DNA from 4 places in the Pantoea phytobeneficialis genome. Region 1 is predicted to be linked to each of the others. Evidence: predicted binding sites of a transcription regulator. Region 1 holds the regulator's gene; each other region holds the start of a gene.

Evidence for each region. Region 1 encodes CRP, which controls carbon source genes, mostly activating them, when cyclic AMP is high. Its sites were predicted from a motif close to ATGTGANNNNNNTCACAT; they were not measured.
Region 2: the regulator CRP is predicted to act here: its motif matches at 2,100-2,117, upstream of cdd (cytidine deaminase).
Region 3: the regulator CRP is predicted to act here: its motif matches at 3,468-3,485, upstream of deoC (deoxyribose-phosphate aldolase).
Region 4: the regulator CRP is predicted to act here: its motif matches at 3,896-3,913, upstream of idnD (L-idonate 5-dehydrogenase).

Annotation. Positions count from the first base shown of each region.
Region 1 covers NZ_CP024636.1:3,985,040-3,990,857, forward strand. The annotation lists gene CTZ24_RS18585 (hydrolase) at 60-1,076, shown strand; gene CTZ24_RS18590 (YheU family protein) at 1,079-1,297, shown strand; gene CTZ24_RS18595 (phosphoribulokinase) at 1,359-2,228, shown strand; gene CTZ24_RS18600 (OsmC family protein) at 2,276-2,680, opposite strand; gene crp (cAMP-activated global transcriptional regulator CRP) at 2,983-3,615, shown strand; gene CTZ24_RS18610 (YccS/YhfK family putative transporter) at 3,674-5,749, shown strand; gene argD (bifunctional acetylornithine/succinyldiaminopimelate transaminase) at 5,751-5,818, opposite strand, start outside.
Region 2 covers NZ_CP024636.1:3,305,724-3,311,541, reverse strand. The annotation lists gene metG (methionine--tRNA ligase) at 1-224, shown strand, start outside; gene CTZ24_RS15355 (endonuclease domain-containing protein) at 464-817, opposite strand; gene CTZ24_RS15350 (CidA/LrgA family protein) at 969-1,361, shown strand; gene CTZ24_RS15345 (CidB/LrgB family autolysis modulator) at 1,354-2,046, shown strand; gene cdd (cytidine deaminase) at 2,166-3,065, shown strand; gene CTZ24_RS15335 (NAD-dependent malic enzyme) at 3,223-4,920, shown strand; gene sanA (outer membrane permeability protein SanA) at 5,059-5,778, shown strand.
Region 3 covers NZ_CP024636.1:2,542,126-2,547,943, reverse strand. The annotation lists gene deoB (phosphopentomutase) at 1-1,026, opposite strand, end outside; gene deoA (thymidine phosphorylase) at 1,122-2,444, opposite strand; gene deoC (deoxyribose-phosphate aldolase) at 2,498-3,277, opposite strand; gene CTZ24_RS11840 (TatD family hydrolase) at 3,561-4,337, opposite strand; gene CTZ24_RS11835 (patatin-like phospholipase family protein) at 4,334-5,386, opposite strand; gene CTZ24_RS11830 (DUF1328 domain-containing protein) at 5,530-5,691, opposite strand; gene osmY (molecular chaperone OsmY) at 5,805-5,818, opposite strand, start outside.
Region 4 covers NZ_CP024636.1:3,806,346-3,812,163, forward strand. The annotation lists gene idnR (DNA-binding transcriptional regulator IdnR) at 1-611, opposite strand, end outside; gene CTZ24_RS17585 (gluconate:H+ symporter) at 640-1,959, opposite strand; gene idnO (gluconate 5-dehydrogenase) at 2,030-2,794, opposite strand; gene idnD (L-idonate 5-dehydrogenase) at 2,804-3,835, opposite strand; gene CTZ24_RS17600 (NADPH-dependent 2,4-dienoyl-CoA reductase) at 4,135-5,818, shown strand, end outside.

The sequences.
Region 1 (5,818 bases):
TGATTCGGGTGCTCCTCACCCAGGAAAGCCAAAAAACCCATCGAAACTATCAGCGAGATATGCATCAGACAAGCGTTTACCACAGTAATTTTGACTCCCCGCCCGAAGAGGACTTCATTCCTCTCAGCGGTTTTCGCAATCCGCATCTGCAAACTCTGCTGCCGCGTCTGCTCAGGCGGCGCGTGACTCTGCGCCCACACTGGCAACGCCTCGATTTACCGGACGGCGATTTTGTCGATCTTGCGTGGAGTGAAGACCCTATTCAGGCCGCGCACAAACCACGCATGGTGCTGTTTCATGGTTTAGAGGGCAGCTTTCACAGCCCCTATGCGCATGGGTTGATGCAGGCATGTCAGGCACGCGGTTGGCTGGCAGTGGTGATGCATTTTCGCGGGTGTAGCGGTGAACCGAACCGCCTGCACCGGATTTACCATTCCGGCGAAACCGAAGATGCCAGCTACTTTCTGCGCTGGTTAAAGCGGGAATGGGGCGATGTCCCCACCACCGCCGTCGGCGTGTCGCTGGGCGGTAATATGCTGGCATGTCTGACCGGGTTGGAGGGACATGATGCGCCGCTGGATGCCGCAGTCGCCATCTCTGCGCCCCTGCTGCTGGAACCCTGTAGCCAGAAGCTGGAGAACGGTTTCTCACGTTTTTATCAGCACTACCTGCTGACGCAGCTGAAAAAGAACGCTAAACGTAAGTTGAAAGCCTGGCCTGGCACCCTGCCGGTCGATTTACGCGAACTGCGCGCCCTGCGCCGCCTGCGCGACTTTGACGATGCCGTCACCTCCAGAGCACACGGTTTTGTCGACGCAGGCGATTATTATCATCGTGCCAGCGCGATGCCGCTGCTGACCGGGGTACGCAAACCGCTGCTGATCATCCATGCTAAGGACGATCCCTTTATGACCGACGCAGTAATACCGAAGCCGGAGCAACTGTCGTCCTCGATTCAATATCAGCTGACGCAGCAAGGCGGCCATGTCGGCTTTGTTGGCGGTACGCTGCTACGACCGCAAATGTGGCTGGAACAACGCGTGCCGCAGTGGCTATCAACTTACCTGGATGTATGATCGTGATTATTCCGTGGCAACAACTTGAAGCTGAAACGCTGGAAAACCTGATCGAAGCCTTTGTATTACGCGAAGGCACCGACTACGGTGAACAGGAGCGCAGTCTGGCGCAAAAAGTCGCTGATGTGCGTCGCCAGCTGGAACGCGGTGACGCAGTACTGGTGTGGTCAGAACTGCACGAAACCGTCAATATCATGGCACGCGGTGAATTTCGCGGCTAATGCACATCCCGGCTTTTCGTGCTAACAATGCTCATCGCCGGACTTCACAGGGAGCTTTGTTATGTCAGCCAGGCATCCGATCATTGCCGTTACCGGTTCCAGCGGCGCCGGAACCACCACCACCAGCCTTGCCTTCCGCAAAATATTCCAGCAGTTGAACCTGCATGCGGCGGAGGTCGAAGGTGACAGTTTTCATCGCTACACGCGCCCTGAGATGGACATGGCGATCCGCAAAGCGCGCGACCTTGGCCGTCATATCAGCTATTTCGGCCCGGAGGCCAACGATTTTGGCCTGCTGGAGCAAACCTTTAAGCAATACGGTAAAACCGGTCTTGGTCAGTCGCGCAAATATCTGCATACCTATGACGAGGCCGTGCCGTGGAATCAGGTGCCGGGTACCTTCACCCCGTGGCAGCCGCTGCCGGAAAACACCGATGTGTTGTTTTATGAAGGCTTGCACGGCGGGGTGGTGACGCAGCAGCACAACGTGGCTGAACACGTCGACTTATTGGTAGGTGTGGTACCGATCGTCAACCTTGAGTGGATTCAAAAGCTGATTCGCGACACCAGCGAGCGCGGCCATTCACGCGAAGCGGTGATGGATTCGGTGGTGCGTTCGATGGAAGATTACATCAACTTCATCACCCCGCAGTTCTCACGCACCCATATCAACTTCCAGCGCGTACCCACCGTCGATACGTCTAACCCGTTTGCTGCGCGTGAAATTCCATCACTTGATGAAAGCTTTGTGGTGATCCATTTCCGTGGTCTGGAAGGTATTGCCTTCCCCTATCTGCTGGCGATGATTCAGGATTCCTTTATCTCGCATATGAACACCCTGGTGGTGCCCGGCGGCAAAATGGGTCTGGCGATGGAGCTGATTATGACGCCGCTGGTGCAGCGACTGATTGAAGGCAAACGCATCGAATAATCAAACATAACCGTAACGGCGCGATTTATCGCGCCGTTACGACCGGGCTAGAGTTCAATAACCTCGTAGCTGTGGGTGATTTCTACCCCTTTGCCCAGCATAATCGCTACCGAGCAATATTTTTCAGCCGACAGATCAACCGCCCGCGCCACTGCTTTATCGCCCAGCGCTTTGCCGGTAACAATAAAATGCAGGTTGATATGTGTGAAAATGCGTGGCGCTTCTTCACGACGTTCCGAGGTCAGTTTGACCTCACAATCCTTCACATCATTGCGCCCTTTTTGCAGGATCGACACGACGTCAATCGCGCTGCAACCGCCTGCCGCCATCAGCACCATCTCCATCGGGCTCGGTGCTTTGTCGCCCGAATTGCCATCCATTAATATCTGGTGACCTGATGAGGATTCTCCGAGAAAGGTAAGCCCTTCCACCCATTTAACCCGTGCCTGCATTATTCTTTCTCCTGAATAGGCTGATTTGCCGCCAGAGTACGCTTTCACCTGAGAAACAGCAATCCAGACTAATCGCCCTTTTGCTGAAGCGAGACAACAGAAGACAGCTAGCAAAAGCTGTGCTACAAACAGAGCTGAAAATATTTTCGTCGCAATAGACGAAGGCGGGAAGAATCAGAAGCCTGGCTTAAGAGTCCACCCGAATAATTTTCCTTAACAGGAAGCGCTCTACGATTTCACCGCCTGACAGGGAAAACTGCCCCCTGTGTTTTGGGCACGATTACAACAGAGGATAATAGCGAATGGTTCTCGGCAAACCGCAAACAGACCCTACACTCGAATGGTTCCTGTCCCATTGCCATATTCACAAATATCCATCCAAAAGCACCCTGATTCATCAGGGTGAGAAAGCGGAAACGCTCTACTACATCGTGAAAGGTGCCGTTGCGGTGCTGATCAAGGATGAAGAAGGCAAAGAGATGATTCTCTCCTACCTCAATCAGGGGGATTTCATCGGCGAGCTTGGCCTGTTTGAAGAAGGTCAGGAACGTAGTGCCTGGGTACGAGCCAAAACTGCCTGCGAAGTGGCTGAAATTTCCTACAAAAAATTCCGTCAGCTGATTCAGGTAAACCCGGATATTTTAATGCGTCTTTCGGCGCAGATGGCGCGTCGCCTACAGGTGACATCAGAAAAAGTGGGCAACCTTGCCTTCCTTGATGTGACCGGTCGCATTGCGCAGACGCTGCTCAATCTGGCCAAACAGCCCGATGCCATGACCCACCCGGACGGGATGCAGATCAAAATCACCCGTCAGGAAATTGGTCAGATCGTCGGATGCTCACGCGAGACAGTTGGCCGTATTCTGAAAATGCTGGAAGATCAAAACCTGATCTCCGCACATGGTAAAACCATCGTCGTTTACGGCACCCGCTAATTTCTTCTCACCCACGGCGTGATGGCAGCATCACGCCGTTTTTGTCTGCGATGAGCTGATGTGGCGTCGAATCATCTATCATCCCGAAGTGAACTATGCCCTGCGGCAAACGCTGGTGCTGTGCCTGCCCGTGGCCCTCGGCTGGCTGTTTGGCGACCTGCAAAAAGGCTTGCTGTTCTCCTTAGTGCCCGCCTGTTGCAACATCGCCGGTCTTGATACGCCCCATAAACGCTTTTTTAAACGCCTGATTATTGGCGGTTCCCTGTTTGCGACCGGCAGCTTTCTGATCCAGTGGCTGACGGATTATCACGTCCCCCTGCCGCTGATTCTGCTGGTGCTGCCACTATTAGTGGGCGTGACGGGTGAGATCAGCCCGTTGCATGGCCGCTTGTTACCCGCCACGCTGATTGCCTCCATCTTTACCCTGAGCCTGGTGGGACGTATGCCGATCTGGGTGCCTCCGCTGCTCTATATCGGCGGGACCTTGTGGTATGGGTTGTTCAACTGGTTCTGGTTTTGGCTGTGGAAAGAGCAGCCGATGCGCGAGTCGCTGAGCCTGCTGTACCGTGAGCTGGCGGATTATTGCGATGCCAAATATACCCTGTTGACGCAGCTGACCGACCCGGAGAAAGCGCTGCCGCCGTTGCTGGCACGCCAGCAAAAAGCGGTAGATCTGATCACCACCTGCTACCAGCAAATGCATATGCTGTCGGCCAGCCGCGATAACAGCCATAAACGCCTGACGCGTGCCTTTCAGGTGGCACTCGATTTGCAGGAACATATCTCCGTCAGCCTGCATCAGCCGGAAGAAGTGCAAAAGCTGGTGGAGCAGAGCCATGCTGAAGCGGTGATTCGCTGGAATGCCAAGACCATCTCCGCCCGTCTGCGCTTGCTGGCCGATGCCATTTTGTATCACCAGCTGCCGGAACGGTTTCAAATGGATAAGCAGCTGGGTGCGCTGGAAAAAATTGCCCGCCAGCACCCGGACAATCCGGTGGGGAATTTCTGCCTGTATCACTTCAGCCGCATTGCGCGCGTGCTGCGCACCCAGAAACCGCTGTATACCCGTGATCTGATGGCCGATCGCCAACGGCGTCTGCCGTTTTTTCCGGCGCTGCGCAGCTATCTGTCGCTGAAATCCCCCGCCTTACGCACCGCTGCACGTTTTGCCGTGATGCTGATGTTTGGTAGCGCGCTGGCGCTGTTCTTCAACATCCCCAAACCTTACTGGATTCTGATGACCACCATGTTCGTCAGCCAGAATGGCTACAGCGCCACTCGGGTAAGAATTCAACACCGAGCGCTCGGCACCTTTGCCGGGCTGTTGATTGCTGCCGCCTCGTTACGCTTTGACGTACCGGAATCCATCACCCTGTTGTTTATGCTGGCGATCACCCTCGCCAGCTATCTGGTGACACGTAAATATTACGGCTGGTCAATGATTGGCTTTACGGTGACGGCGGTGTATTCGCTCCAGTTGCTGTCACTGAATGGCGCGCAGTTCCTGCTGCCACGCATGATGGATACGCTAATGGGATGTCTGATTGCCTTTGGCGGCATGATTTGGCTGTGGCCGCAGTGGCAGAGCGGCTTACTGCGTAAGAATGCGCACGATGCGCTGGAAGCCGACCAGGAAGCGATGCAATTATTGCTCGGACCGGAGCAGTCACCGGAGAAACTGGCGTATCAGCGCATCAAGGTCAACCAGGCGCATAACGCCATGTTTAACTCGCTGAATCAGGCGATGACCGAGCCGGGCTTCAATTCGCAGTACCTGAAAGATATGCGGCTCTGGGTGACGCACAGTCAGTTTATTGTCGAACACATCAACGCCATGACTATCCTGGCACGCGAACATACCATGCTGACGCCTAAGTTGGCGGAAAGGTATCTGCAATCCTGTGAGATCGCGCTGCAACGCTGTCAGCAGCGGCTGGAGCATGATGGCCCCGGTAACGACAGCAATATTCTGGAAGCACCGGAAAACATCAATGAGGGGGCGGTAACGATTGTCGAGCAGCATGTGAAGCGCATTCTGCAACACCTGAACGTGATGCACACCATCTCTTCTCTGGCATGGAGCCAGCGACCACATCATGGCCGCTGGCTGACCGGACTACGGGTGAAAAACTGAGTTACGCCGCCAGCACCTTCTCGATAGCCACTGCGAACCGCGCCATACCCTCTTCGATATCGGTCGGTT
Region 2 (5,818 bases), 680 kb from region 1:
ATCTTGGCGGCGAAAAACGTCAGATCTTCTCGGGTATCCGTGCTGCCTATCCGGATCCGTCCGTGTTGGTCGGCAAGATGACCATCATCGTTGCCAACCTGGCACCGCGTAAGATGCGTTTTGGTATCTCGGAAGGCATGGTGCTGTCAGCCGGACCGGGTGGAAAAGACCTGTTTGTATTGTCGGTGGATAGCGGCGCGCAACCGGGGATGCCGGTAAAATAATACGCTGCTGTTACCCTCACCCCGGCCCTCTCCCGCAAGCGGGAGAGGGAGATGTTTGTGCGGCCCTCTCCCGCTTGCGGCAGAGGGAGATGTTTGTGCGGCCCTCTCCCGCTTGCGGCAGAGGGAGATGTTTGTGCGGCCCTCTCCCGCTTGCGGCAGAGGGAGATGTTTGTGCGGCCCTCTCCCGCTTGCGGGAGAGGGAGATGTTTGTGCGGCCCTCTCCCGCAAGCGGGAGAGGGTTAGGGTGAGGGTGACCAATTAAGTTGCCGATAAATCTCCTCCACCACCGCATCTAATTCGCAAAACACCTGATTATTCCAGAAGCGAATCACCCGCCATCCGCAACGATGCAAATAGGCTGTCCTGACTTCATCGTAGTGCAACGTCGATTGTTCAGCGTGCTGACCACCATCAAGCTCGATAACCAGTAAACGCTCGATACAGGCAAAGTCGACAATGTAACGTCCGATTGCGTATTGCCGACGGAATTTTACCCCGCATAAATTCCGGTCACGCAAAAAACGCCATAACCGAAGTTCCGCCTCAGTCATATTCTTGCGAAGCTCACGTCGCAGCAGAATCGCTCTTTTCATTCTCACCTCCTTATGAACGCCGCCAGACTATGCTTTTTTACCGGGCCTGTCTGGAAATGCCGCCAAACCCGGAATCTGTCTCGCAATGTGATCTCTGGCACGCTATGCGCTTAATGCGTATGATGAAGTCCTGAGAAAACAGGAGCCTGTCATGCCCACCGTGCTGTCTGTCTGCTGGCGCTATTTACGTGCCTTTGTCATTATTTACGCTGCTCTTTATGCCGGAATCGGCATTGCCGCCCTTCTCCCGATCACCATTCCCGGTAGCATCATCGGTATGTTGCTGTTGTTTGCCTTGCTGGCACTGCAAATTCTGCCGGTTGATTGGGTCAAGCCTGGCTGCCACTTGATGATCCGCTACATGGCGTTGCTGTTTGTGCCGATCAGTGTTGGCGTGATGGGCTATACCGACATCCTTACCGCCCAATTCGGTCCGATTGTGGTTTCCTGCCTGGTCAGTACTTTCCTGGTGTTGGTGGTGGTGAGCCTGAGCGCTGAACGGATGCAACGGCCAAAAGTGAGGAAGGAATCGAACGATGAGTGACATCTGGTGGTCATTACCCCTCACCCTCGCCGCTTATTTCCTGGCACGCAAGCTGGCCGCGAAAATCAATATCTCCATCATTAATCCGCTGCTGGTGGCGATGGCGATTGTGATTCCAATTTTGTTGCTCACCCATATGCCTTATGCGCGTTACTTCGCGGGCAGTGCGCTGCTGAATCAATTATTACAACCTGCCGTGGTTGCACTGGCCCTGCCGTTGTATGAGCAGATGCATCAAATCCGCGCGCGCTGGAAAACCATTATCAGCGTCTGTTTTATTGGCAGCCTGACCGCCATGATTTCCGGCACCGCCATTGCGTTATGGCTGGGAGCGACCCCGGAGATCGCCGCCACCATTATGCCGAAATCCGTCACCACGCCGATCGCGATGGCCGTGTCCGGCTCGCTGCATGGTATTCCCGCCATCAGCGCCATCTGCGTGCTGATTGCTGGGGTGCTGGGTGCCGTGTTCGGTCATATGCTGCTGAATCTGTTACAGGTAAAAAGCAAAGCATCGCGGGGACTAGCCATTGGCAATGCTTCGCATGCGTTGGGTACTGCGCGAGCGGCGGAAATTGATTATCAGGAAGGGGCATTCAGTTCTCTGGCGTTGGTGATTTGCGGCATTATTACGTCGTTACTGGCACCGTTTCTCTACCCGGTCCTGATGCACTGGCTGGGATGAAACTTGCGAGAGATCTCTCAAAGTTGAAACGCGCAAATCGTCTTACATTGTCAGAGAGATATAGATCACATATAAACCTTCTGGCGGCGTGCCGCCGCTGACGAGGTAACGAGGCCATCATGCATCCAAGATTCACTTCCGCTTTCTCTGCCCTGCCGCTCAGACTGCAACAGGCGCTGCAACCCTTGCTGGACGCGGCCGATTTTCATGGCGTGCTGCATGCCAATGAAGTGACACAGCTACAGCAGGCTACCGGTCTGGATGCAGATGCCCTCGCTCTCGCGCTGTTGCCATTGGCGGCATCCTGCGCGATTGCCCCGGTGTCGAACTTTAACGTGGGCGCGATCGCGCGCGGCATCAGTGGCAACTGGTATTTTGGTGCCAATATGGAGTTCCGCAACGCCCCATTGCAGCAGACAGTACATGCTGAGCAAAGCGCTATCACCCATGCCTGGCTGCGTGGTGAAACCCGGCTGGAAACCATCACCGTCAACTACACACCTTGCGGGCACTGCCGCCAGTTTATGAATGAACTGAACAGTGGCACCGCAATTCGCGTCAGCCTGCCGGGACGGGCAATCCGCACCCTTGGCGATTATCTGCCCGATGCCTTTGGCCCGGCAGATTTGAATATTGCCGAACGTTTGCTCACCCCGGTTGATCATGGTTTTGCTTTGCAGGGCGATACACTGCAACAGGCAGCCATCGAAGCCGCCAATCAAAGCCATGCACCCTACAGTCAGAGCTACAGCGGCGTGGCGCTACGCAGTCGCAGTGGGCAGATTTTTACCGGACGCTACGCCGAAAATGCCGCGTTTAATCCCAGCCTGCCACCGCTACAGGCAGCATTGATTCTGATGAATATGCATAACGAAGCCCTGGATGGCATTCAGCAGGCGGTACTGGCGGAGTGTCAGACGGCAACCCTCAGCCAGCGAGATGCCACGCGTGCGACACTTGCGGCGCTGGGTTGTCATGCGTTTGCAACAGAAACCTTGTCAGCCATTGCAGTTAAGTGATCCTTTTACCGCTTTTGTGACCTTTTATTAACAAAAGCTGTACATCCGCAGGAAATTTCATAGGATCGGGCGCCAGAAATCACTTCACAATAAGAAAGGCTGGCGTTACCTTTCCCGGCGACACGCCAGAAAACACTGCAACCGGAGCAAACATTGCATGGAACTCGAGTACGAAAGTAAACGTCCGCTGTATATTCCTTACGCGGGTCCGATCCTGCTGGAATTTCCGCTGTTGAACAAAGGCAGCGCCTTCTCTCTCGAAGAACGTAATGAATTCAATCTTAATGGCCTGCTGCCCGAAGCGGTTGAAACCATTGAAGAACAGGCAGAGCGTGCCTGGCGTCAATTCCAGGATTTTAAGAACAATAACGACAAGCACGTCTATCTGCGTAATATCCAGGACACCAACGAAACCCTGTTCTACCGACTGCTGGACAATCATCTGGAAGAGATGATGCCGATCATCTACACCCCGACGGTCGGTGCCGCCTGTGAACACTTCTCCGAGATTTATCGTCGCGCACGCGGCGTGTTTATTTCCTATAACAATCGCGACCGCATCGAAGACATGCTGCAAAACGCCACCAAACAGAACGTGAAGGTAATTGTGGTCACGGATGGTGAACGTATTCTCGGCCTCGGTGACCTCGGCATCGGCGGCATGGGGATCCCGATTGGTAAACTTTCGCTGTATACCGCCTGTGGTGGCATCAGTCCGGCGTATACCCTGCCGGTAGTGCTGGATGTAGGTACCAATAACCAGCAATTGCTGAATGACCCGCTGTACATGGGCTGGCGTCATCCGCGTATTTCTGGCGAAGAGTACGAAGCCTTCGTTAATGATTTTATCCAGGCCGTTAAACGCCGCTGGCCGAAAGTTCTGCTGCAATTTGAAGACTTCGCCCAGAAAAACGCCATGCCGCTGCTGGAACGTTATCGTGATGAAATCTGCTGCTTCAACGATGATATTCAGGGCACCGCCGCGGTGACCGTGGGTACGTTGATCGCCGCCAGCCGTGCCGCAGGCAGCCGCCTGTGCGAACAAAAAGTGGTGTTCCTGGGTGCCGGTTCTGCTGGCTGTGGTATCGCCGAACAAATTATCGCGCAAATGAAGTCGGAAGGTCTGAGCGATGATGAAGCACGCTCTCGTGTCCTGATGGTGGATCGCTTTGGTCTGCTGACCGACAAATTGCCAAATCTGCTCGATTTCCAGAGCCGTCTGGTGCAGAAGAGCGACAATCTGAAGGGCTGGGATATCACCAGTGATTCGATCTCTCTGTTGGATGTGGTACGCAACGCCAAACCGGATATCCTGATTGGTGTTTCCGGACAGCCAGGTCTGTTCACCGAAGAGATCATTCGTGAGATGAACAAGCACTGCAAACGCCCGATTGTGATGCCGTTGTCCAATCCAACCTCGCGCGTTGAAGCAACTCCGGCAGATATTATCGCCTGGACCGACGGAGCCGCACTGGTGGCAACTGGCAGTCCGTTTGCACCGGTGAACTGGAAAGGTAAAACTTATCCGATTGCCCAGTGCAACAACTCCTATATCTTCCCCGGTATCGGTCTGGGTGTGATTGCCGCTGGTGCTTCGCGCGTCACCGATTCGATGCTGATGACCGCCAGCCGCGCTTTGGCTGATTGTTCACCGCTGGTGAATGATGGTGAAGGTCCGGTGCTGCCGGAGATCAAGGATATCCAGGGCGTATCGAAAGTGATTGCGATGGAAGTGGGCAAAGCCGCGCAGCTGGCAGGTGTCGCGGTGGTGACCTCAGAAGATGTCCTGTCACAAGCCGTCAACAATAACTTCTGGCTGCCGCAGTACCGTCACTATCGTCGTACTTCAATCTGATGCTGTTCCATGCCGGGCTGTGACACAGGCCCGGCAGTGCTTAAAAAAACGCCAGCCAACTGGCGTTAACTTGCTTCCCGCAGATGCCTAAAGTAGCCTTTAACCATTACTTTTTCCGCCAACCGAGTGCCTGCGTGCATGATTAAACGCATTTTCATTGGTCTGCTTTTCATCATCTTACTGATGATGGCGACCGCGCTTGGCCTCGATCGCTGGATTAGCTGGAAAACGGCTCCTTACATCTATGAAAACGTTGCCTCGCTGCCGCATCGGCAGGTCGGCGTGGTGTTAGGCACTGCCAAGTATTATCGTACCGGCGTTATCAACCAGTATTACCTGTATCGCATTCAGGGCGCACTCAACGCCTACAACAGTGGCAAAGTGAATTACCTGCTGCTGAGTGGTGACAATGCGCTGCAAAGCTACAACGAGCCGATGACCATGCGGCGCGATTTGATCAAAGCAGGTGTCGATCCAGCGGATATCGTGCTCGATTATGCTGGATTTCGTACGCTGGACTCGATAGTGCGCACCCGCAAGGTTTTCGACACCAACGATTTCATCATCATTACCCAGCGTTTCCACTGCGAGCGTGCATTGTTTATCGCCTTACATTTAGGGATCCAGGCGCAGTGCTATGCCGTGCCTTCGCCAAAAAATATGCTGACAGTGCGTTTCCGCGAGGTGGGTGCTCGCCTGGGTGCGCTGGCGGATCTTTATCTGATGAAACGTGAACCGCGATTTTTAGGGCCGCTGGTGCCAATCCCGGCACTGCATGAAGTGCCGGAGGATGCACAGAGTTATCCGGCAGTCACACCGGAACAGTTGCTGGAACTGGAACAGAAGCTGAAGAAATAACCCGATGCCGCTACGGGAATAACAAAAGGGCCGCTTATAG
Region 3 (5,818 bases), 1.4 Mb from region 1:
CAGAATGTCATCCTCCTTCACCAGTTCCATCAGCTCAGGCAGACGACGGTCAAACAGCTCCAGCCCGCCAGCATAACCGGCGATATCGCGACGATGGCCCCAGGTCGAGTCAAAATCGACGAAGTTGGTGAACACAATCGACTGATCCGGCGCTTTCTTCATTTGCGCGATCGTGGCGTCGAACAATTCATCCAGACCGGTGGCTTTCACTTTTTGCGTGATGCCCTGCTGCGCGTAGATATCCGCGATTTTGCCCACGGAAATCACTTCGCCGCCCTTCTCATCCACCAGCTTTTTCAGCATGGTCGGTGACGGTGGTTCAACCGCGAGATCGTGGCGGTTGCCGGTGCGCTGGAAGTGACCGGCCTTGTCGCCAACAAACGGGCGCGCAATCACACGACCAATGTTGTAGCCACCTTCGGTCAGCTCTTCACGGGCGATTTCGCACAGCTCGTACAGCCGCTCCAGTCCAAACGTCTCTTCATGGCAGGCAATCTGGAATACCGAATCCGCCGAGGTGTAGAAAATCGGCTTGCCGGTTTTCATGTGCTCCTCGCCGAGTTGGTCAAGGATCACCGTCCCGGATGAGTGACAGTTGCCGAGGTAGCCTGGCAGATCGGCGCGTTGTACCAGTTTATCCAGCAGTTCCTGCGGGAAGCTGTTCTCCTTGTCGCTGAAGTAGCCCCAGTCGAACAGTACCGGCACACCGGCAATTTCCCAATGGCCTGACGGCGTATCTTTACCGGAGGAGAGTTCACTGGCGTAGGCATAGGCGCCGATAATTTCCGCACGCGGATCCAACCCTGGCGGGAAACGCCCGGTGGAGAGTTCAGCGGCTTTACCCAACCCCAGCGCGGTGAGGTTTGGCAAGTGCAGCGGACCTTCGCGGCCTTCATTGGCCTGGCCTGCAAAGCACGCTTCGGCGATATGGCCGAGCGTATCCGATCCTTCATCGCCGAACTTAGCGGCGTCTTTGCTGGAGCCGATCCCAAAGGAATCGAGCACCATAATAAAAGCACGTTTCATGCAAGTCTCCTGCGCAACTGCGCGATGACAAGTCAAAAAAAAGCGATCAGATCAGTATACCCGAATGGCTTCGGCCTGGCACGCAGCGGCGGCAACTATTCGCTGATGCGGCGATAAACCACCGGCGTCTCAGGCGGCGCAGTGTCACTCAGGGTGATGGCTGCTTTGACCGCAGCGGCAGCCTGCTGCCATTGCGCTTCGGTTGCGGCGTGGATTACCGCCAGTGGGCGTTGTGCATCAGCCTGCGCCCCAAGGGTAATCATTTCGCTCAGACCAACGCTGTAATCAATGGTATCGCTGGCGCGTTGACGACCACCGCCCAGTGCCACCACCGCCATGCCGAGGGCGCGGGTATCCATCGCGCTGACAATGCCCGGCTGGTCGGCATACACCGCTTTACTGAGCATGGCGGCAGGCAGGTAATGGTCCATACGCTGGATAAAGTCCGTCGGGCCTTGCTGCGCGGCTACCATACGGCCAAACACCTCTGCCGCCTGGCCGTTATCCAGCACCCGTTGCAGTTGCTGCCGAGCCTCGGAGTCATTTGACGCCAGCTTGCCGGATATCAGCATTTCACTGCACAGCGCCAGCGTCACCTCCAGCAGGCGGGGATTACGCGCTTCGCCGGTAAGGAACTGCACCGCTTCACGCACTTCCAGGGCGTTACCGGCGCTGGAAGCCAGCACCTGATTCATGTCGGTCAGCAGCGCGGTGGTTTTGCACCCTGCGCCATTGGCAACGCCGACAATCGCCTGTGCCAGGTTTTCTGAGGCTTCAAAGGTTGGCATAAAGGCACCGCTGCCCACTTTGACATCCATCACCAACGCATCCAGCCCTTCCGCCAGCTTTTTCGCCAGGATCGAGGCGGTGATCAGCGGGATCGAATCAACGGTGGCGGTGATATCGCGTGTCGCGTAAAAACGTTTGTCAGCCGGTGCCAGCGAGTTGGTCTGACCGATGATCGCCACCCCATTTTCTTTGATGATCTCGCGGAAACGATCATCGCTCGGGAAGATGTCAAAACCGGGGATCGCTTCCAGCTTATCCAGCGTGCCGCCGGTATGGCCAAGACCACGACCCGAGATCATCGGCACATAACCACCACAGGCGGCGATCATCGGGCCAAGCATCAGCGAAGTCACATCACCCACGCCGCCGGTTGAATGTTTATCGACAATTGGCCCGTTGAGGTTCAGCGCCTGCCAGTTCAACACCGTGCCGGAATCACGCATCGCCATCGTCAGCGCCACGCGTTCGGCCAGCGACATATCGTGGAACCAGATGGTCATCGCCAGCGCGGCGATTTGTCCCTCTGATACGCTGTTATCACGCACACCGTTGATAAAGAAACGGATCTCCGCTTCGCTCAACTCACGACCATCGCGTTTTTTGCGAATAATTTCTTGTGGCAGGAACAAGGTTGCCTCCCCGGCTGAAAATCGCGCGATAAATCGCGCCGCTACGAAAACAATTAATACCCAGCTTTGCTGGCGGTGGTGACATGGCCCAGCGTATTAAGCAGGCTCGCCAACAGGCTGGAAGCGCCAAAACGGAAATGGCGAGCATCCGCCCAACCCGCACCAAGGATATCGTCGGCCAGTTGCAGATAATGGGCCGCATCCTCTGCGCTGCGCACGCCACCTGCCGGTTTAAAACCGACCTGCTGCTGCACGCCTTTATCGCGGATCACGCTCAGCATGATAGCGGCGGTTTCCGGCGTGGCGTTGACCGGCACCTTACCGGTGGAGGTTTTGATAAAGTCGGCACCGGCATCGATAGCGATTTCGGAAGCCTCACGGATTAACGCCGCATCTTTCAGTTCACCGCTTTCGATAATGACTTTCAGCAATACACCAGATGCCGCACAAGCTTCTTTGCAGGCTTTCACCAGATCAAAACCGATCTGACGATTGCCCGCCAGCAGCGCGCGATACGGGAACACCACATCCACCTCATCGGCACCGTAAGCGATCGCCGCGCGGGTTTCCGCCAGTGCGATATCCAGATCATCATTGCCATGCGGGAAGTTGGTCACCGTGGCGATACGGATTTCCGGTGTGCCCTGCTCGCGCAACGCTTTGCGCGCCACCGGGATAAAGCGCGGGTAGATACAGATAGCGGCGGTGTTACCAGCGGGTGATTTGGCCTGGCGGCACAGCGCGATCACTTTTTCGTCAGTATCGTCATCGTTCAGTGTGGTCAAATCCATCAGTTGCAGTGCGCGCTGCGCGGCTGCGGTGAAATCAGTCATGGTACTCTCCAAAAAAGTCAGCCTGGGCGGAAGTCGCCCGCCAGGGAATGTGATAATTCTAACAATTTGAGCGACGAAATATTCGATCATTCATCACATGAAAAAAGAAAACTGTGCAAATAATACATTTATTAGGTGATAAAAATCACAAAATATCACCATTACATGCCCGGTACGATCGGGAATGCAGATGTTATTATTATCACATTAATTGAGAAAGTTGTGTCGCCACCACCCTGTAAATGTAGCCAATTCAGAGCAGCACGCAGGGATCAGACCAGGTTCAGTCGGGGAGATTGAAGACGCGCAGGCTGTTTTGCCATAGCGCATCAGCGATGACATCCGGCGGCTCACGGCGTAGCTGGCACAAGACATCAAACACCAGCCGTGCTCGCTCCGGGCGATTGGGTTCGCCCTGATAACCGTTCAGCGGCATATCAGGCGCATCGGTTTCCAGTAACAGGGAATCCAGCGGCAATGCTGCGATGGTGTTACGCGTTTTACTGGCGCGTTCATAGGTAATGGTGCCACCGACGCCGATCGCATAGCCAAGTTGGATAAAACGCTGTGCCTGTTGCAGGCTACCGGCAAAACCGTGCACCACACCACGGCGCGGCAGATCGTGACGGCGCAAATGCAGCGCCAGCTGATCGTGGGTACGACGTGAATGGAGGATCACCGGCAGATCGAAACGTTTGGCTAGCTTCAACTGCCCATCCAGCAGCCGGGTTTGTTTGTCGAACTGGGGATCGTCCATATACAGATCGAGTCCGATCTCCCCCAATGCCACGCGTTTTACGTCCGGGGTGTGCAGACAATCCGTCAGTTGATCAAGGTGCGTATCCTGATGCACGGCGATCTGAATCGGATGCAGCCCCAGCGCGGCATATAACGCGGCATGTTGTTGTGCCAGCTGGCTGACCAGCGCAAAGCGGCTGGCATCGACGCTGGGTACAATAATACGTTCAACCCCTGCCTGCGCAGCACGCACAATGCTCGCTTCCGCCGCATCAACAAACGGCGGGAAGTCAAAATGGCAGTGGGTATCGATAAATCTCATGCCAGCGAACCTGCATCATAATCAGCATCGTTACCGGCCACGTCTGGCGTGTTGACCTCGCGGTTATCCGGCGCATTCGCCACCGCAGCAGGTGGCGTAACGACAGTATGCCGCACAAATGGTTCGGCATCACTCAGCCACTGCCCGAGCGTGGCCAGGAAATAGCGGCCGCAGCGCCGCCCCAGATGGTAATCCTGATTCAACGAGGCGATGCGACTGCCCAGCGCGTTACTGGCTAACGGTTTGGGTGGGAAGATCTCGATAATGCGCAAATCCCCCGGCGGCTGATCGATAAATTGTTGAATATCATGATAACTTTCTTCGTGCTGATGCAAGATGTTGATCATTGGCTGCAAAGCGCTGTCGCTCAGCCAGCGTTCCATGCGCTTGATCCATTTCGGTGTGTACGACATCTGCGACGGAACGGTGCGAATCACCACAACGGTATCGGCACCCCGCCGGGCCGCCTCACGCACCGGAATGGCATCGCTGATACCGCCATCCAGATAACTGATGCCATCCATCTCCACGCCGCTGCGATAGAACCCCGGAATGGCACTGGAGGCTCTGATGATATCGAGCCAGGTATTGCGGGTTGGGCTGAAGTAATGCGCGCTGTAATCATCGCTGCGGCAAGCGCACATATAAAACTCACTGCCTTTGGCAAACAGCCCCTCCGCCGTGCTCATCGCCAACGGCAGCTCCTGACTGGTGATATCTACCAGCCAGTCCAGATCGATCAGATTTCCGCCACGCACAAAACGCACCGGATCAAAGAAGAGTTTGCTGGTGGTGTAACGGGTGATCACGCGCCGCGCATAACCCGGTTGGGCGCAGACATACGCTGAGAGATTTTGTGCGCCTGCGGAGGTGCCAAGCATCAGATCAAAAGGATTGAAGCCTGCGCGCTGAAACTCATCCAGCACTCCGGCGGTAAAGATGCCACGTTGACCGCCACCTTCGCACACCAGCGCAATTTTGTTTGATTTGAAGGGCGTGAGCGCTAAGGGTTCGATGGTTCCCAGCGTCACAGGGATGCGTATACCCAAAATGTGTCCCTCAGCGGTTCTTTCTCTGAGGGGTGCTAAAGCGCAGAATCGCCACCGCCCGCAACCCGGAGAACCAGTCATTATTATGCCCTGACTGGTCTCCGCTTCAGGCTACTGCCGGGTGAGCGAACTATGACTCAGAGTCAGGGTCGTTTACGCCCGGTAAACAGGCTGATGAGGAACAGAATAATACCGACAATAAAGACAATTTTAGCCGCCCATGCTGCCGTACCCGCCAGACCGCCAAATCCTAATGCTGCAGCAATCAGTGCGATCACCAGAAAGATAATGCCCCAACGAAACATAAGCCTCTCCTTACCATCGTGAAAATCGAACTGCTTAGTTCATCCCAATGTGGGTGTGCAGAAAGATGTTGTTATTATGCTGCGGCGGATACGAAAAGCCGCAGCGCCCAGGGTTAAGATTTAATCG
Region 4 (5,818 bases), 180 kb from region 1:
TCCTGCATGGCTTTACGAAAGCCCTGAAACCGACACTCATCACGCCGATCGTCCAGCGAGCCGAGATAGACAATGCAGCGCCGCCCCTGTTCAAGCAACGTGCGCGTCATGTCGTAGCCCGCATCGAAGTTGTTGTAACCCACCTGCATATCCAGACACGGCCCCTGGGTATCCATCACCTCAACAATCGGGATGTTAGCCGCACGCAGATATTTCACGGTACGGTGCGTATGGTGCTTATCGCTCAGGATAATGCCGTCAATATTCCAGGAAAGCAGGTTACGTACCTGCTCCTCCTCGCTACGGGGATCATAGTTGTAGTTGGCGATCAGCGTTTGACAGTGACTGGCGCGAGTGGCCTGTTCGATGCCACTCAGCAGATCGGCAAAGATCTGATTTTTAAACGATGGGATCAACACCCCCAAGGTACGTCCCGGTGCATGACCCGGCATCGCTACCGGGCGTTGGGGATCGTAATTAAGCTCAGCCATTGCGCGTGCGATACGCTCGCCGGTTTGTGCTGCGACCTTATCCGGTGTGCGCAGATAACGGCTGACGGTCATCCGGGTAACGCCCGCCCGCTCGGCAATATCCTGCAACGTTGTTGTCATAGCTCACCTCCCTGTGCAGCCATATTATTTAGTGGATCAACGCGTTAAGGATTAACACGCCCGCCAGACCCAGGATCGAGATCAGCGTTTCCATCACCGTCCAGGTTTTCAACGTCTCAACCACGCTGAGGTTGAAATACCCTTTGAACAGCCAGAAGCCCGGATCGTTAACGTGCGAGGCGATCACGCTACCGGATCCGACCGCCAGCACCATCAACGCCGGATCGGCATGAGTCGCCGCAATGATTGGCGTCACGATACCCGCGGTGGTGATCGCCGCAACCGTGGCAGAACCGAGCGCGACACGCAGCATCGCGGCCACCGTCCAGCACATCAGCAGCGGAGACAGCGAGGAGCCTTTCATCATATCGGCGATGTAGTTACCCACGCCGCTATCCACCAGCACCTGCTTGAAGGCACCGCCACCGGCAATGATAAAGATGATCATGGCGATGGCAGCGATCGACTCGCCACACATATCCATCACCTGCTCCATCTTGCGCCCATTGCGCAGGCCAAGGGTGAAGACTGCAATGACCACGGCGATAAACAGTGCCACTGCCGGGTTGCCGATAAATTCAAAGAACTGACGCAGCGGATTCTCTTTCGGCGTGGTTAATTCAAACACCGCAGCGACCGCCATCAGCACCACCGGGATCACGGCGGCGAAGATACTGATTCCGAAGCCCGGCATCTCCTCTTCCGTGAAGATTTTCGGGTTATACAGCCCTTCCGGCGGTGACTTTTCAAAGCTTTTGAGGAACTTCGAGAAGATTGGACCGGCGACAATGACCGTCGGGATGGTGATGATCATGCCGTACAACAGCGTGGTGCCGAGGTTCGCGCCGAAAATAGTGGCGATGGCCGTTGGACCAGGATGCGGCGGCAGGAAGCAGTGCGTAACGGACAGCGCAGCCACCATCGGCACACCGACATACAACAACGGCAACCCGGCAGCGGCAACGATGGTGAACACCAGCGGCAGCAGCAGCACAAAGCCCACTTCATAGAACATCGCCAGACCAACAATCAGCCCGGTGACCACCAGCGCCCATTGCAGTCGCTCCTTCCCGAAGGCGGCAATCAACGTGGTCGCGACCCGTTGCGCGGCCCCGGTGTCCGACACCAGCCGCCCAAGCATGGCACCGAAGCCGAGGATCATCGCCAGCCCGCCCAGCGTTGAGCCGATACCTTTCTGGATCGACGCCATGACATTCAGCGGCGTCATCCCTTCGGCAATCCCCACCACAGCGGAGACAAACACCAGAGCGATAAAGCCGTTGACCTTGAAAACAATCATTAAAACCAGCAGGAGAACCACGCCCAGAACGATTATGGTTATTGGCATTTTTTATTATCCATAGAGAAACAAGAGGTGATTAAGGTTTAGGCGCACCCTGGTGAATGCGCCAGTCACATCACACCGCCACGCGCATACCGCCATCGACGAATAGCAAGTGACCATTGACGAAATCGGAGGCTTTTGAGGAGAGGAACACCGCTGCACCAATCAGCTCCTCAGGTTTGCCCCAACGCGCCGCTGGGGTACGTTTGGTGAGCCAACCGGTGAAAGCCGGATCGTCAGCCAGTGCCTGGGTCATCTCGGTAACAAAGTAGCCCGGTGCAATGGCGTTGACCTGGATATTGTGACGCGCCAGCTCAACGCACATACCGCGTGTCAGCATGGTGACGGCCCCCTTGGAAGCGGCATACGGCGTGATGGTGTCGCGGCCCAATTCGCTCTGCATCGAACCGATATTGATGATTTTGCCTTGCTGACGTCCCACCATCTTCTTCGCCACCGTTTGTGACACCAGGAATACCGCGGTCTGGTTCACGGCAATCACGTCATTCCAGTCCTGCTCAGGGAATTCGAGGAACGGACGGCGACGCTGAATACCCGCGTTGTTCACCAGCACATCAATGGCGCCCCACTCGGCTTCAATCTCGTCTACCGCCTGCTGCACCTGCGCCGATTGTGTAACATCAAAGGCTTTCGACTGAGCACGCAAGCCAAGGTCACGCAGTTTCGCTGCCGCCTGCTCGGCCCCGGCTGGGGTGGTGGCGTTGACGATCACTTCTGCACCCGCTTCCGCCAGACCGCGTGCCAGCAGGAAACCAATTCCGCGCGCCGAACCGGTGATCAGTACGCGTTTACCTTCGAGGGAAAATAGCTGACTCATCGTATCTCCTTAAAATGTTAACTGGACTTTTGCCGCCCGGGTTTTGTCGCCCGCAAACTGCAACGCCGCATCAATGTCCTGCCAGCCATATGCTCCGCTGAACAACGGCAGCGGCTTGACCACGCCCTGTGCCAGCCACTCGACAGCGGTATTGAATTCATGGGTAAAGCGGAAGGAACCGACCAGGTTAATCTCTTTAGCAATCAATTGCATAATCGGGAACGAGGGAATTGCTCCGCCCATACCCACCTGCACGAGAGTACCTTTGGCGCAGGTCACGTCGAGGCAGCGTTGCAACGAAGAAGGGTGACCAGAGGCTTCGAAAGACACGTCAAAGTAGCCTTTGTCTGCCAGGTAAGGGGTGAAGTCGCCGTTGGCGGCATGAATCACGTCAGTGGCCCCCATTTGCTGGGCCATCGCCAGTGAACGTTCGCTGATATCGCTACAGACAATCGATGCCGCACCACGCGCTTTGGCCGCTGCGGCGATCAGGCAGCCAATCGGGCCAACGCCGGAGATAAACACATGCTTACCGGTAAGATCGCCTGCCTGGTGGGTGGCATGGATGCACACCGCCAGCGGCTCGGCAAACACCATCACGCTTTCGTCTGCGTCCTGTGGGAAAGGGATGCACTGCGCGCTGTCCACCACTTTGTACTGGGTAAACCCGCCATCGACATGCGGCACATACATGGCGCTGCCGAAGAAGCGCATCGAAACGCACTGGTTTTCCTGCTCACGGCGGCAATATTTGCATTCACCGCAAGGTTTGGACGGGTTAACCGCCACTTTTTGTTCCGGCTTCAGGCGTGGATCATCACTTTCCACCACAAAACCAATCACTTCATGGCCGAGGATCATCGGCATCTTGACTTCATAGCTACCGACTTTACCTTCCTGATAATAATGCAGGTCGGAGCCGCAAATACCCCCGCGCGTAATGCGTACCAGCGTGCCTTTGCCGTTCCACTCCACCTGCTGCTGCGCCACGCTGACTTGTTGTTTTCCGGTGATCACGCAGGATTGCGTTTCGATTTTCATAACTTCCCCATTCAGTGGTGTTGCAATGGGGGTCATAAAACCGGGTTACAGGGGTTAAAACTGTGATGAAGATCACTCAAAACCATGTTACGGAAAAGCTGTTACGCATAACGTGATACGGGCAAGCTGATTCAGCGTCGGAGGCAAGATCGCGCAATAAATTGCGCGTGGACCCCTGGTGTAGCGGTGCGATTTATCGCGCTTTTTTGACACTTCTCACAAGCTGGATGCATTGCACTTCCTTCCCAATTAATTGACGCTAAAGTTAACTCATCCGACCACTTAATTTATGAGTGATTATGACTCCGCATCCTGAGTTGTTTGTTCCGCTGGATTTAGGCTTTACCCAACTCAAAAACCGCTTTCTGATGGGTTCCATGCACACCGGCCTGGAAGAACATGCCGATGGCGCATCCCGGCTCGCTGCCTTCTATGCAGAGCGCGCGCGTGAAGGGGTGGCATTGATTGTTACCGGCGGTATCGCGCCCAATCCGCAAGGAGTGGTCGCCCAGGGTGGGGCCATTCTTAATCAGGAAAGTCAGTGCGGCTGGCATCGCACCATCACCGATGCGGTACATGCCGGGGGCGGCAAAATCGCCCTGCAAATCCTGCACGCCGGACGCTACAGTTATCAGCGCAATCTGGTCGCCCCCTCACCGTTGCAAGCACCGATCAATCCGTTTATGCCCCAGGCATTGAGCGACGCTGATATTCGGCAAACCATCGCCGACTTCGCCCAATGCGCCCGCCTCGCTCAGCAGGCCGGTTACGATGGCGTCGAAATCATGGGTTCAGAGGGTTACCTGATAAACCAGTTTCTGGTAGCGCACACCAACCAGCGGGACGACGACTGGGGTGGCGATGTGTCACGCCGTCAACGTTTCGCGCTGGCGGTGACGCGTGCAGTACGCGAGGCGGTCGGTAACGATTTCATTATTATCTTTCGCATCTCAATGCTGGATCTGGTGCACAACGGCAGCACGCTGCATGAAACGCTGGATCTGGCGGAAAAACTGGAGCAGTGCGGCGTCACGTTGTTTAACAGCGGCATCGGTTGGCACGAGGCGCGTATTCCAACCATCGCCACCTGCGTGCCACGCGCCGGTTTTGCCTGGGTGACCAAACACCTGCGCGAGCGCGTTTCCGTGCCGGTGATTGCCACCAACCGCATCAACCATCCGGCGGTGGCTGCCGAGCTGTTACGTGACGGCATTGCGGATATGGTGTCGATGGCGCGCCCATTTCTCGCCGATGCCGCCTTTGTCAGCAAAGCCCAGGCGGGTGATGACGCAGCGATCAATACCTGTATCGCCTGTAATCAGGCCTGCCTCGACCAGATTTTTGTCGGCAAAGTGACCTCCTGTCTGGTCAATCCCCGCGCCTGTCATGAAACGCTGATGCCAGTGACCGCTGCCACTCAACCCAAACGGCTGGCGGTGGTGGGCGCAGGACCGGCGGGTATGGCATTTGCCTTGCAGGCGGCACAGCGCGGGCATCAGGTGACGCTATATGAAGCCGAGGCACAGATTGGCGGGCAGTTTAATATCGCCCGTCAGATCCCCGGCAAAGAGGAGTTCAGCGAAACGCTGCGTTATTTCCGCCACCAACTCCAGGCCGCTGGCGTGGAGATTCATACCCAGTGCCGCGTCAGCGCCGACCAACTGGAGGACGCCGATGAAGTGATCGTCGCCACCGGCATTGCGCCGCGCCAACTGACGTTACCCGGCATCGATCATCCGTGCGTACTCAGCTATCTCGACGTATTGCGGGATAAAAAACCGGTCGGCAAGCGGGTGGCCATTATTGGCGCGGGAGGCATCGGTTTTGATACCGCAGAATATCTGCTGCATCAGGCAGGTCATCACGAAGATTTCTACCAAAGCTGGGGCGTTGACCGCGCACTGGCGGCTCGTGGCGGATTGATTACCCCCCAGCCGCTGCCCGCTGATCGGCAGATCTGGTTGCTGCAACGTAAATCTGGCA